One region of the Pseudarthrobacter sp. B4EP4b genome, then DNA from elsewhere that is predicted to be linked to it. Evidence: riboswitches for the same ligand, from Rfam matches in the RefSeq annotation. Region 1 holds a riboswitch; the other holds the start of a gene.

What was found. A riboswitch is a leader RNA that binds a small molecule or an ion and turns the genes downstream of it on or off. The one in region 1 is predicted to bind cyclic di-AMP.
Region 2: another riboswitch for cyclic di-AMP. It lies ahead of FNL14_RS10405 (hypothetical protein); the one in region 1 lies ahead of FNL14_RS10855 (M23 family metallopeptidase).

Annotation. Positions count from the first base shown of each region.
Region 1 covers NZ_VHIJ01000030.1:58,197-63,820, reverse strand. The annotation lists gene FNL14_RS10870 (DUF3027 domain-containing protein) at 1-417, shown strand, start outside; gene serC (phosphoserine transaminase) at 483-1,613, opposite strand; gene FNL14_RS10860 (metal-dependent transcriptional regulator) at 1,893-2,600, shown strand; cyclic di-AMP (ydaO/yuaA leader) riboswitch at 2,705-2,947, shown strand; gene FNL14_RS10855 (M23 family metallopeptidase) at 2,958-3,779, shown strand; cyclic di-AMP (ydaO/yuaA leader) riboswitch at 3,927-4,087, shown strand; gene FNL14_RS10850 (C40 family peptidase) at 4,158-4,832, shown strand; gene FNL14_RS10845 (NlpC/P60 family protein) at 4,993-5,624, shown strand, end outside.
Region 2 covers NZ_VHIJ01000029.1:61,121-66,744, forward strand. The annotation lists gene FNL14_RS10390 (glyoxalase superfamily protein) at 1-322, shown strand, start outside; gene FNL14_RS10395 (HAD-IA family hydrolase) at 346-1,044, shown strand; gene FNL14_RS10400 (YdeI/OmpD-associated family protein) at 1,025-1,468, opposite strand; gene FNL14_RS10405 (hypothetical protein) at 1,561-2,298, opposite strand; cyclic di-AMP (ydaO/yuaA leader) riboswitch at 2,304-2,465, opposite strand; gene FNL14_RS10410 (HAMP domain-containing sensor histidine kinase) at 2,584-4,086, opposite strand; gene FNL14_RS10415 (response regulator transcription factor) at 4,092-4,832, opposite strand; gene FNL14_RS10420 (winged helix-turn-helix domain-containing protein) at 5,522-5,624, shown strand, end outside.

The sequences.
Region 1 (5,624 bases):
GATATTGGTCGGCACCTGGCAGCCAGGAGCGAAGGCGACCGCCTGGTGACGCATCTTTTTGAGTCCCGGCTGCCCGGCTACGGTGGCTGGCAATGGTTCGCGGTCCTGACCCGGAACTCACGCTCCAAGGTGGTCACGGTCAACGAGTTGGGTCTGCTGCCGTCCGAGGACTCCATCCTTGCCCCGGAATGGGTTCCGTGGGCGGAGCGGGTCCGGCCCGAAGATGAGCAGGAACCGGAGCAGGAAACTGCTGAGGTTGAGCCTGGCGTCCAGGAGCCAGCTTCGGCGGAACCTGCTGCGGCGGACGACGCAGCAGCTGGGCCGGCCGCAGGGGAACAGGAGCAGGACCAGGAGTCCGGGGACGGGGAGCCTGACGACGACGGCGGGCAGCCCGGCGACGAAGCAAGGACTTCCTGACCACAAACGAACGGCGCCGTCCGGGATGAACCCGGGCGGCGCCGTCGTACGTTAAAGCCTCCTGGCTACTTGCGCAGCTCGCCCACGACGTAGTCGATGCTTTCCAGCAGGGCCGAAACATCGGCCGGCTCGATGGCCACGAACGTTGCGATGCGGAGCTGGTTGCGGCCCAGCTTGCGGTAGGGCTCGGTGTCCACGATGCCGTTGGCGCGCAGGACCTTGGCCACTGCGGCTGCGTCCACGGACTCGTCGAAGTCGATGGTGGCGATGACGTTTGAGCGCTCGTCCGGGTTAGTGACGAAGGGAGTGGCGAACCCGGAAGCCTCGGCCCAGCTGTAGATGCGGCCGGCGGAATCGGCGGTGCGCTTGGACGCGAAGTCCAGGCCACCGTTGGAGTTCAACCACTGCACCTGTGCATCCAGCGTCACCAGGGTGGACAGCGAGGGCGTGTTGTACGTCTGGTTCAGGCGGGAGTTGTCGATGGCGGTCTGCAGGTCCAGGAAGTCGGGGATCCAGCGGTCGCCGGCCTTGATCCGGGCGGCGCGTTCCAGGGCGGCAGGGGAGAACAGGCCAAGCCACAGCCCGCCGTCGGAGGCAAAGTTCTTCTGCGGGGCAAAGTAGTAAACGTCACTCTGTGCCACGTCGACGTCCAGGCCGCCGGCAGCAGAGGTGGCGTCCACCAGGACAAGCGAGCCCTCGTCCGCGCCAGAGACGCGCTGTACGGGAGCAGAGACGCCGGTACTGGTCTCGTTCTGCGGCCAGGCGTAAACGTCCACGCCGGCTTCAGCCTGCGCGGAGGGGCGGGTGCCGGGCTCGGACTTGATGATGGAGGACGCCTCAAGGAAGGGTGCCTTGTTGGTGGCTGCGGCAAACTTGGAGCCGAACTCACCAAAGGAAAGATGCTGCGCCTTCTTCTCGACCAGGCCGAAGCTGGCGATGTCCCAGAATGCCGTGGAACCGCCCACGCCAAGAACTACCTCGTACCCTTCAGGTGCCCGGAAGAACTGGCTTAGTCCCTCGCGGACGGAGCCCACGAGGTTCTTGACCGGGGCCTGGCGGTGGGAGGTGCCGAGGATGTCCTTTGACGCGGCTGACAGGGCATCAATCTGCTCCTGCCGGACCTTGGAAGGCCCGGCGCCGAACCGTCCGTCCTTGGGGAGGAGATCGGCGGGAATAGTGATGCTGGTTTCGCTCACGGGTGCTCCAATTTCGGCATGGACATAACTGTGGTCCGGACGGGTGTTGGCGGCCGGCAGTCTGCGGTGACTGCAACCAGGGCCTTCCTCATTCTGCCTGAAGCGCTGATTCCGCGGGAACCCGGACCGTCATAGTCCAGTCAATGAGACGCCCCCGTAGCACACGTGCGAACTATTCGGACAAAGTCAAAATAGGCTAAGCTTTTCCACGGACTACGTCGCGGTGTATGGCGATACGGTGGGACAACGCAAGGTACTGCGCTCGAGGAGCTGAGCTGGATGACGGATCTGATCGACACTACGGAGATGTACCTTCGGACCATTTTGGAGCTTGAGGAAGAGAACATCGTTGCTCTTCGTGCGCGCATCGCCGAACGGCTCCGCCACTCCGGGCCCACCGTCTCCCAGACCATCGGCAGGATGGAGCGGGACGGGCTGGTGGTTGTCTCCGGAGACCGGCATCTGGAACTCACGGAAACGGGCCGCAAGCGCGCAACGGAGGTTATGCGCAAGCACCGGCTCGCCGAGCGCCTGCTTGCCGATGTGATCGGACTGGACTGGGCCTACGTCCATGACGAAGCCTGCCGCTGGGAACATGTGATGAGCGAACGGGTGGAGCGGCGCATCTACGAGTTGCTCAACCACCCCACCGAATCACCGTACGGAAATCCGATTCCCGGCCTGGCAGCCCTGGGCGGCACGCCGTCCCTGGGTTTTGCCGACGGCGCCATCAGCCTCCTGGATGCGATGAAGTCCTATGGTCCGGCATCAGAGGTGACTGTGAGCCGGCTTGCAGAACCCATTCAAGTGGAACCGGAACTGCTGTCCCAGCTCGACGAGGGCGGTATCCGGCCGGGCGCCGCAGTGGCCCTGGAGCGGGTGGGCGATTACATTTCGGTACGGGTTCCGGGTATTGAAGGGGCGCTGGAACTGCCGCCCGAGGTGGCCGCGCACGTGTTTGTCGCCATTCGCCAGCCTGCAGCTTAAGGGGCTGACTACCCCATCACGGGGCATATACCCAAAGATAACGGAATTGTTACTAAGGGCCTTAAGCCCCTATAGTTGAACCAAGCGTTGATATTAAAGCGTTACCTGATCTGGAGCCGAGCTCTGCCAGCGGATCAGGAGCACGAGTCGTAACTGGCAGAGGCGGGGGAACCACAAGCGGCAGCGGGGGACTGCCTTGGGGTGAAGTCCGTCAGCAGCAAGCCTCTTCCAGTGAAGGATCCCTCCCGGGATATCTCTGTGCCGAAGCTTGCTTACGGCGGACCGGGTCTTTGAACTCTCTGACCCGAATCCGACAGCTAACTTCGCAGGCTTTCCAGAGAGGAACCCTTCTTGACCATGCAGAATTCCAGGGGACGCCGCCGCGCGGCGGGCCCCGCTTCGACACCGCGTGTTGTCGAAGTCATCACCTCGGAGCGCCCCCGCGATCTCCACCGTGATGCGCGCCGCCGTCGGGGTCCCCTCCGCCAGATTACCGAGTTCGCGTCCGCCAGCGGCATCGGCCAAAAGGCCGGCGTTGCCCTTGCCGCCACCGGCCTGGTCCTTACGGTCACGGTTCCGGCCACCAGTCCCGTTATGGCCACTGATGCTTCGGGCGCTACGCCTGTTGCCGCCTCCGCCGTGGCGCCCCAGCCGCAGATTTCAGCCGAAGCCGGAGCGCAGATCGACTTCAGCCGCTCCGCCGTGGTGACCCAGGCTGATCCGGACGGCAAGCTGAAGCAGCTGCTCAGTGCACAATCGGCGGGCGCCATCAGCCGCGCCGCCTCGGCCGGCAGCCTCGGCGCTCCGCTCGCCGTGATGACCACCGCATCGCCCTTTGGCTACCGCGTCAGCCCCATCACCGGCGGCACCGGCGACTTCCACCGCGGACAGGACTATGTGGCGCAGTGCGGCACCTCCGTTATGGCCGCCGCCACCGGAACCGTGACCTTTGTGGGCTGGCACCAGTTCGGTGGCGGGAACCGCGTTGTGATCGACCACGGGAACGGGCTGGAAACCACCTACAACCACCTGTCGTCCTCCAGTGTGAAGGAAGGGCAGACCGTATCGCGCGGGGAAGTTATCGCGCTCAGCGGCACCACGGGAGCCTCCACGGGCTGCCACCTGCACTTCGAGGTCCAGGTCAACGGCGAAGTGGTTGATCCCACTGGCTGGCTCTAGTCAAATGACGGTGAACTATCAGATGATCTTGACTTGCCGTGACCTGAATGTGACATTCATTCAAAACTGCTGTACCGTCTAACTCGCGTCAACTTTTCCGAAGTTGACGCTCTTGTGCGGATTGCCTAGCTCTGCCACCGCTCAAGGTCCGTTCGCATGACATCGTCTGGCAGGGGCGGGGGAACCAATTTTGGCCTTTCCATGGAAGGGCCTTGGGGTTAAGTCGCAAAGCTTCCTAGGAAGCAGCGCGGCCGGGTGACTCCCATCCGAATCCGACAGCTCACCTCGCAGGCATTGGGAGAGGCTACCTTCGTGTCTTCACGCCATAATTCTGCGCGCCACCGTGCGCAAACGGTTCGTACCAACCCCTTGGATACTGTGTCCAAGGCCGTTAGTGCCAATGCCGGGACAGTTGGTCGCCAGGCTGCAGTCATCGCAGCTGCCTCCGGCCTGATCCTGAGCATGGGCCTGCCAGCCACTGCCGCGGACAACACCGCTGGTGTTTCCGCTTCCACCGAGTCCGGGTCGGCCCAGAGCGCGCTTGCCGTTACTGCCGCCCCCACGGCCACCGTGTCCTTCGAGCGCCCGGTGGTCAAGACCACAGCCGCTCCCAAGGTGCAGACCGTACGCACCCAGTCCACCGCCTCCGCTACTGGAAACGCTGCCACCGGTACTGCTGCCTCCGCTACGGAGAAGCTGGCCGAGACTGTCTCCTCTGCTTCCACCTCGGGCATCGCCGCAATCGCCTACACCGGAATCGGCCACTCGTACGTATGGGGCGGCACCAGCCCCGTCACGGGCTGGGACTGCTCGGGCTTCACGCAATGGGTCTATGCCCAGGCCGGCATCAGCATCCCCCGCACCAACGCGTGGACGGCCATGAAGCCGACCTCCACTCCGCAGCCCGGTGACCTCGTTATGCAGAACGGTGGCGCCCACGTTGGCATCTACGTTGGCAACGGCATGATGATCAGCGCGCTGAACCCCTCCCAGGGAACGCTGCTGCACGCGGTAGCCGCCACCGGCTCCTCCGCGTTCTTCACAATGAACTAGTTCTTCGACCTCCGGGTCCAAGGGCTTTTCTTTGCCCCCAAGCTTTTTCGCTAAATCACACATCCCCGTTCGGGACGTGCCGGCGTACCCCCAAGATGCCGGCACGTCCAAACCCCCTGTCTGCCTACAAGGTGACGGGGGAATACGAAAGAGAGAACTGATGACTACTCGTGCAACCGCACGGCATCGCGCCGAGGTCACTAAAACCAACTCGCTCGCCATCATTGCCAAGGCTGTCGGCGACAACGCAGGCGGCGTCGGCCGCCAGGCAGCAGTGATCGCTGCCGCTTCCGGCCTGGTCCTGACCAGCGGCCTGGCAGCCAACGCCGCAGACACCAACGTCCAGCGTGACTCCGCTCCGGCTTCCACCCTGGAAGTTGAATCGACGGTTGAGGCTCCGATTTCGGCTGAGTCCACCATCGCCATTTCCTTCGAGAAGCCCGCAGTGACCACCACTCCGGCTCCCGTGGTGGAAGCTCCGGAACCCGAGGTTGAGGTCCAGGAAGCCGCTCCCGCTCCTGCCGCCCAGCCCGTTGCTGCTCCCAAGGTCACCGCCAAGGTTGCTTCCGCCGCTGCTCCTGCCGCTCCCGCAGCCCAGGCTTCCGCGTCCGGCAAGGGTGCAGCCATCCTTTCCGCCGCCTACGCCCAGCTCGGCGTGATGCAGGACTGCACCATGCTGGTCACCAACTCCCTGGCCGCCGTCGGAATCAACTTCCACGACTGGCCCGCCGGCTACCTCTCCCTGGGACGTACCGTGAGCGCTGCTGAAGCGCAGCCGGGCGACCTGATCTA
Region 2 (5,624 bases), on a different contig from region 1:
CAAGGATTTCTACGTCAACAAGGTGGGATTCAACCCGGACTTCGATGAGCGTCCCTCGGACTCCATCCGCTTTGTCCAGCTGACCCCCCGCGGCTCGGCCTGCTCGATCTGCATTGGGGAAGGGCTTACGGACGCGCCTCCCGGATCCGGGTCGAACCTCCAACTGGTGGTCAACGATATCCACGCGGCCCACAAGCACCTGAAGGACAACGGAGTGGACGTCAGCGACGTGGACGTGCAGGAATGGGGCCACTTCGTGTACTTTGCCGATCCCGACGGCAACAAGTGGGCGGTCCAGTACATCCCGGGCCGCGAAAGCTGACATCTACCGGCAGAATGGGGACCATGACTGCCGCCACCCCCGCCGGAACCTCCACCCGTGCCGGAACCCGGAACCTGACGTGCCGCGCCGTCCTCTTTGACATGGACGGCACCTTGGTCGATTCCACCGCCGTGGTAGAGCAGGTCTGGGGTGAATTCGCCGCGCGCTACGGGCTGGACCTGGAGGAGATTCTCCGCACCTCGCACGGCGTCCAGGCACGCGATACTGTCACCCGGTTTGCTCCTGCGGGTGCTGATGTGCCGGCACTGACTGCCGAACTCGGCGCGATGGAACGCGTCCGGACCGAAGGGATTGTGGCCCTGCCCGGCGCTGTCCGGTTGCTGGCAGCCCTGCCGGCGGACGCCGTAGCCCTGGTCACGTCTGCCGACGTCGTCCTGGCTGACATCCGAATGGAAGCAGCCGGCCTGCCCATGCCGGCTGTGGCAGTCACAGCTGAACTGGTGACCCGCGGCAAGCCCGATCCGGAGGGATACCTGAAGGCCGCCGCCAACCTTGGCGTGGAACCGGCGGACGCCGTGGTGTTCGAGGACGCTCCAGCGGGAATCGCCGCAGGGGTGGCCGCCGGGATCCGAACGGTGGCCGTGGGACCCAACACCGGCCCGCTGCCCGCAGGCGTCCTGCACGTAGCGGATTACAGTACTGTCACCGTTCAGACGAGTCAGGACGAGGCAGGCCGGACAGTCATTTCTTTCCGGCTTTAAGGTCGGCTACCACTTTGGCTATACGCCGCGACCGCGTTTCGGGCGTCTTGGCCTCGGCCAGCGGCTCCACGTACCGTCGCTGCGCGCTGTAGCTCAGTGTGGCGTAGAACTGCAGGGCCGCCGGTTCCGCCGCCATCGCAGCGGCAAGGTCCTCGGGGACTTCAACCACCCGGGGTTGGGTGTCGAGCTCGATGACTACGTCAACTGTGTCCCCAGCCGAAACGCCAACGAATTCGCGGTTGGCTGCGCTGAGCGAAATGAGGTTCTGCCCACCCATCACCGCGATGCTGCTGCGGTAGCTCCTGCCGTTGATGGTCACCACTACAGGCGGCCGTTTGCCCGCGTCCAAGGCCGCGAGGACCTCATCGGGAACTTCGATGCCGGTCTTGTTTCCGCTGCCTTGGATGGTGGTGGTGAACTTCATGGGTCACAGTATGCCGGGCCTTTTGCCACTCCCACGGATACGGCGCGCGCCATGGGGCACGGTTCGCCGGGTGCTCAGTACGAGTTGTGGGCTCAGTACCAGTTGTTGGAGAGGTGGAAATTCAACGCGCCGCACGGGGACTGGTAGCGCTCCTGGATGTAGTTCAGGCCCCAGTTGATCTGCGTGCGGTAGTTGGTCAGGTAGTCCGGGCCGGCGCTGGCCATCTTTTCAGCGGGCAGGGACTGGACGATGCCATACGCGCCGCTGCTGGCGTTCGTGGCAGTGGTGGTCCAGTCGGACTCCTTGTCCCACAGGGTCACCAAGCACTGCATCTGGTCCGGTGCCCAGCCGTAGCTGCCAAGCTGGCCGGCGGCGTAAGCCTGCGCACCGGCGGGGTCGTTGACCGCGACGGCGGCGGCAGGCTCAGGGGCGGAGGCCGGTTCAGGAGCGGGAGCAGGGGCCGGTGCCGGCTCCGGGGCGGGCGCGGCTGCGGGCACCGGTGCTGGCTCTACAGCGGGTGCCGGTGCAGGCTCTGCCGCCTGCGGGGCCACCGCGATCTCCTCCGCAGCGGGGGCAGGTGCCGGGTTGGCCCGGATTTCACTCTTCTCGATGCTGAGGTTGGACTGGGCCTCGGCCGCCTGGGTTTCGGTGGCGGCAACCCTGATGCTTGACTCGGTAGCCTGTCCGGCCGCCCCGACACCTACCAGCAGTGCAGCGGATGCCGCGAAGACAGCGGCGCGCTTGCCGATGAAGGGAAACTTGCCGGCTTTGCGTCCGGCGTGGGGTGCAGACCCGGATTTCGGGCGCGGTTTAACCAGGAATTTGGACATAATGAATCGCCTCTCACACCTGCGGAGTTAGCTGTCGGGTTCGGATGAGGGCATCCGGCCGCACGGAAAAATTCACGTGCGTGCTTAACCCCAAGGGCACTCATTGCCCGGGACGGTGGGTCCCCCGCCTCTGCCGTTGCTCAAGCGGAATCCGGGAAGCGGCAGAGCTTGGCGTCATCCGGATATGGGTTCCCGATCAGGAACCTCACCCAATCGACGGTACAGGAGTCCGACGCTTAAGTCACATTTTGGTAACAGAGATCACGACGGCGGCGCGTCGCTTTGCTACGAAAGCGAATGAAGGGGGAGGTGCAGGGCGAACTGGGTCCGCCCTGGCTGTGACGTCACCGTTACCCTGCCGCCGTGGGCCTCGACGATGGATTCCACGATGGACAGGCCCAGCCCGCTGGTGCCTTCGGCAACGGCGGCACCGGACTGGCCGGACGCGCCCTTCCGGGCCGCGTCTGCGCGGGCGAAGCGCGAGAAGACGTGGTCCACGAACTCTGCCGGGATCCCGCCGCCGTCGTCCGTTACCGTTACTACCGCCGCGCCTTCAGAGGACGTGCGCACCCCGGTTACCACAGTGGTTCCGGCGGGAGTGTGTTTGCGTGCGTTGGAGAGCAGGTTCATCAGGACCTGGCGCAGCTGAGAGGCGTCGCCGTTGACCACCACGGGCTCCTCGGGAAGCTCCAGCCGCCAGTTGTGGCCGGGGGCCATCACCTTTTCGTCGCTGACGCCCTCGATCACCAGCTGCGTGAGGTCCACCTCGCTGAGCTTGAGCGGCTGGCCCTCATCGAGCCGGGCCAGCAGCAGCAGGTCTTCCACCAGGGCGGTCATGCGCTCAGACTGGCTCTGCACGCGCGCCAGCGACTTTTCGCCGTCGGGGGTGAAGTTCTCGGTCATCCGCATTAGTTCCGTGTAGCCGCGGATGGCCGTGAGGGGAGTACGCAGCTCGTGCGAGGCATCAGCCACAAACTGCCGCACCTTGGTTTCGCTCTTCTGCCGCGCCTGCAGCGCGTTGGCCACGTTGTCCAGCATGAGGTTGAGCGCGTGGCCCACGCTGCCCACTTCCGTTCCCGGATTGGAGTTCGACGGCGGCACGCGCACCGCGAGTGCCACCTCGCCGGCGTCCAGCGGCAGCTGCGAAACGCGCGTGGCCACCTCTGACAGCTGCTCGAGCGGCTTCATGGTGCGCCGGATCAGCACTGTTCCTGCCAGCCCGATGAGCAGCAGGCCGCCCAGGGATACGAACACAAAGGTCCAGACGAGGGAAGCGAGCGTACTTTCCTTGCCAGCGAGGGGGAGCCCGGTCACCAACACGTCGCCGAAGTCCGTCTTCGCGGCTGTCAACCGGTAGTCGCCGTTGGAGAGGGTGCGGTCCACCGGCTGTGCATCTGTAGCCAAAGCCAGCAGGGCCTGCTTGTCCTCGGCGGACAGTGGCGAGCGGGTGGTGTCCGAGGCCAGGAACCCGGCGCTGTTGACTTGTCCGTTGAGGATGCGGGCGTTCAGGGTGCCCACGCTCTGGCCGCGGGCGTCGAGGGGATCCCGGCCTTTGAAGCCGCCCATGGGAGGGCGGCCCGGATCGTTCGACCGCTCCGCCGCCTGGCTGAGCTGGTCATCAAGCTGGCGGGTGAGGAACGCGTCCATGGAGGCGTAACTGACCATACCCACCGCGCCGCAAATGGAGATCAGCAGTGTCATGGCAAGGAGGATGAGGCGGGTGCGCAGGTGCCAGGTGTTCGGCTTCAGCCAGCTCCGCCGCTGGGACGCAGCCTGTTGCAAGGCCATGGCGCCTACTCCGCTGGCTTGATGACGTATCCGGCCCCGCGCACCGTGTGGATCATGGGCGGATGCACCGCATCCACCTTCTTGCGCAGGTAGGAGATGTAGAGCTCCACGATGTTGGCCTGGCCACCGAAGTCGTAATCCCAGACCCGGTCCAGGATCTGCGCCTTGCTGATGACCCGCTTGGGGTTTTCCATCAGGTAACGGAGCAATTCGAATTGGGTGGCCGTGAGCTGGAGTTCCTCGCCCGCCCGGCTCACCTCGCGGGTGTCGACGTTCAGGACGAGGTCGCCCACCACCAGCTCAGCCGTATCCATGGCGGCCACCCCGGAACGCTGGACCAGGCGGTGCAGCCGCAGGAGGACTTCCTCCATGCTGAACGGCTTGGTGACGTAATCGTCTCCGCCGGCTGCCAGGCCCACGATCCGGTCCTGCACTGCGTCCTTGGCCGTCAGGAACAGTGCCGGGACCTCGGGAGCGAAGGTGCGAATCCTTCCCAGCAGCTCAACGCCGTCGAATCCGGGCAGCATAACGTCCAGGACCAGGACGTCCGGGCGGAACTCCTTGGCAAGCTTCACTGCTTCCGGCCCGTCCGCTGCCACAGCAACGGACCAGCCGGCCATGCGCAGGCCCATGCTCATGAGTTCTGAGAGGCTCGGCTCGTCATCAACCACCAGCGCGCGGATGGGGGCTCCGTCGGGGTGGGAGAGCTGGGGAAGGTTGTTTGTCATGGAGTGCGGTGTGGCCATGGGACAACTCTCCGATCACTCGTTGAGCCGGGGCTTTGGGATTCCTGTGTCCCGGCTGTGAACCCCAGCCTAGCCACCTGGATGTGGAGGTGATGTTGCGGCAGGACAGTGAGTGGGGCGGGCAGAGACTTTGAGACTCTTCTAGAGAGGCATTCCTGGGTCTCCCCTGGAAAGATCGGACGAATTTTCTTCCTTGGGACGGCGCGCCGCTGGACAAGAACCGTCTCCGGCCTGCCGATTTTGGTATTCCACATGCACTTGAACAAAAGGTGGGAAACCGGACTCCGGTCCGAATTAAGTTCCCCAAAACGGCAGCTGGGGGACCGGGAGCTGGATAATGAATGACGTTCTGCCAGCACGCCAGAATCGTGATCTACACCACAAAGGCGGATTTTGTCTCATAATGCGGACTGATCGGTCCATTGTTACTTGCAAGTTAGCATTGTTACGCTGCACACTCTCATTGTGAACAAGAACTCAACAGCACCTGCAGCCGCAGACTATTGGCCCAGCACATCCGCTGCTGCCGACATGCGCTGTTGTCGAATGTACGCCTGACCTTCCCACCCCTCGAAGTTCTCCAGGCATTCGCCCCCCAGCCCAGCGTCGGGCGTCCCTCCCCAGTTTTCAGTGCGGGGAACCCAGCATTCGAGCCGTGATGACGGCCATTCACATTGAGGTAAGCATCCATGTCAGTTGCATCCGGATACGTCCACATTTCTGTCCGTAACGCCGCCAAGGCCGGCCAGCCCTCCGGCCTCCGCCCCGGCTTCGCCCCGCGCCCATCGCTCG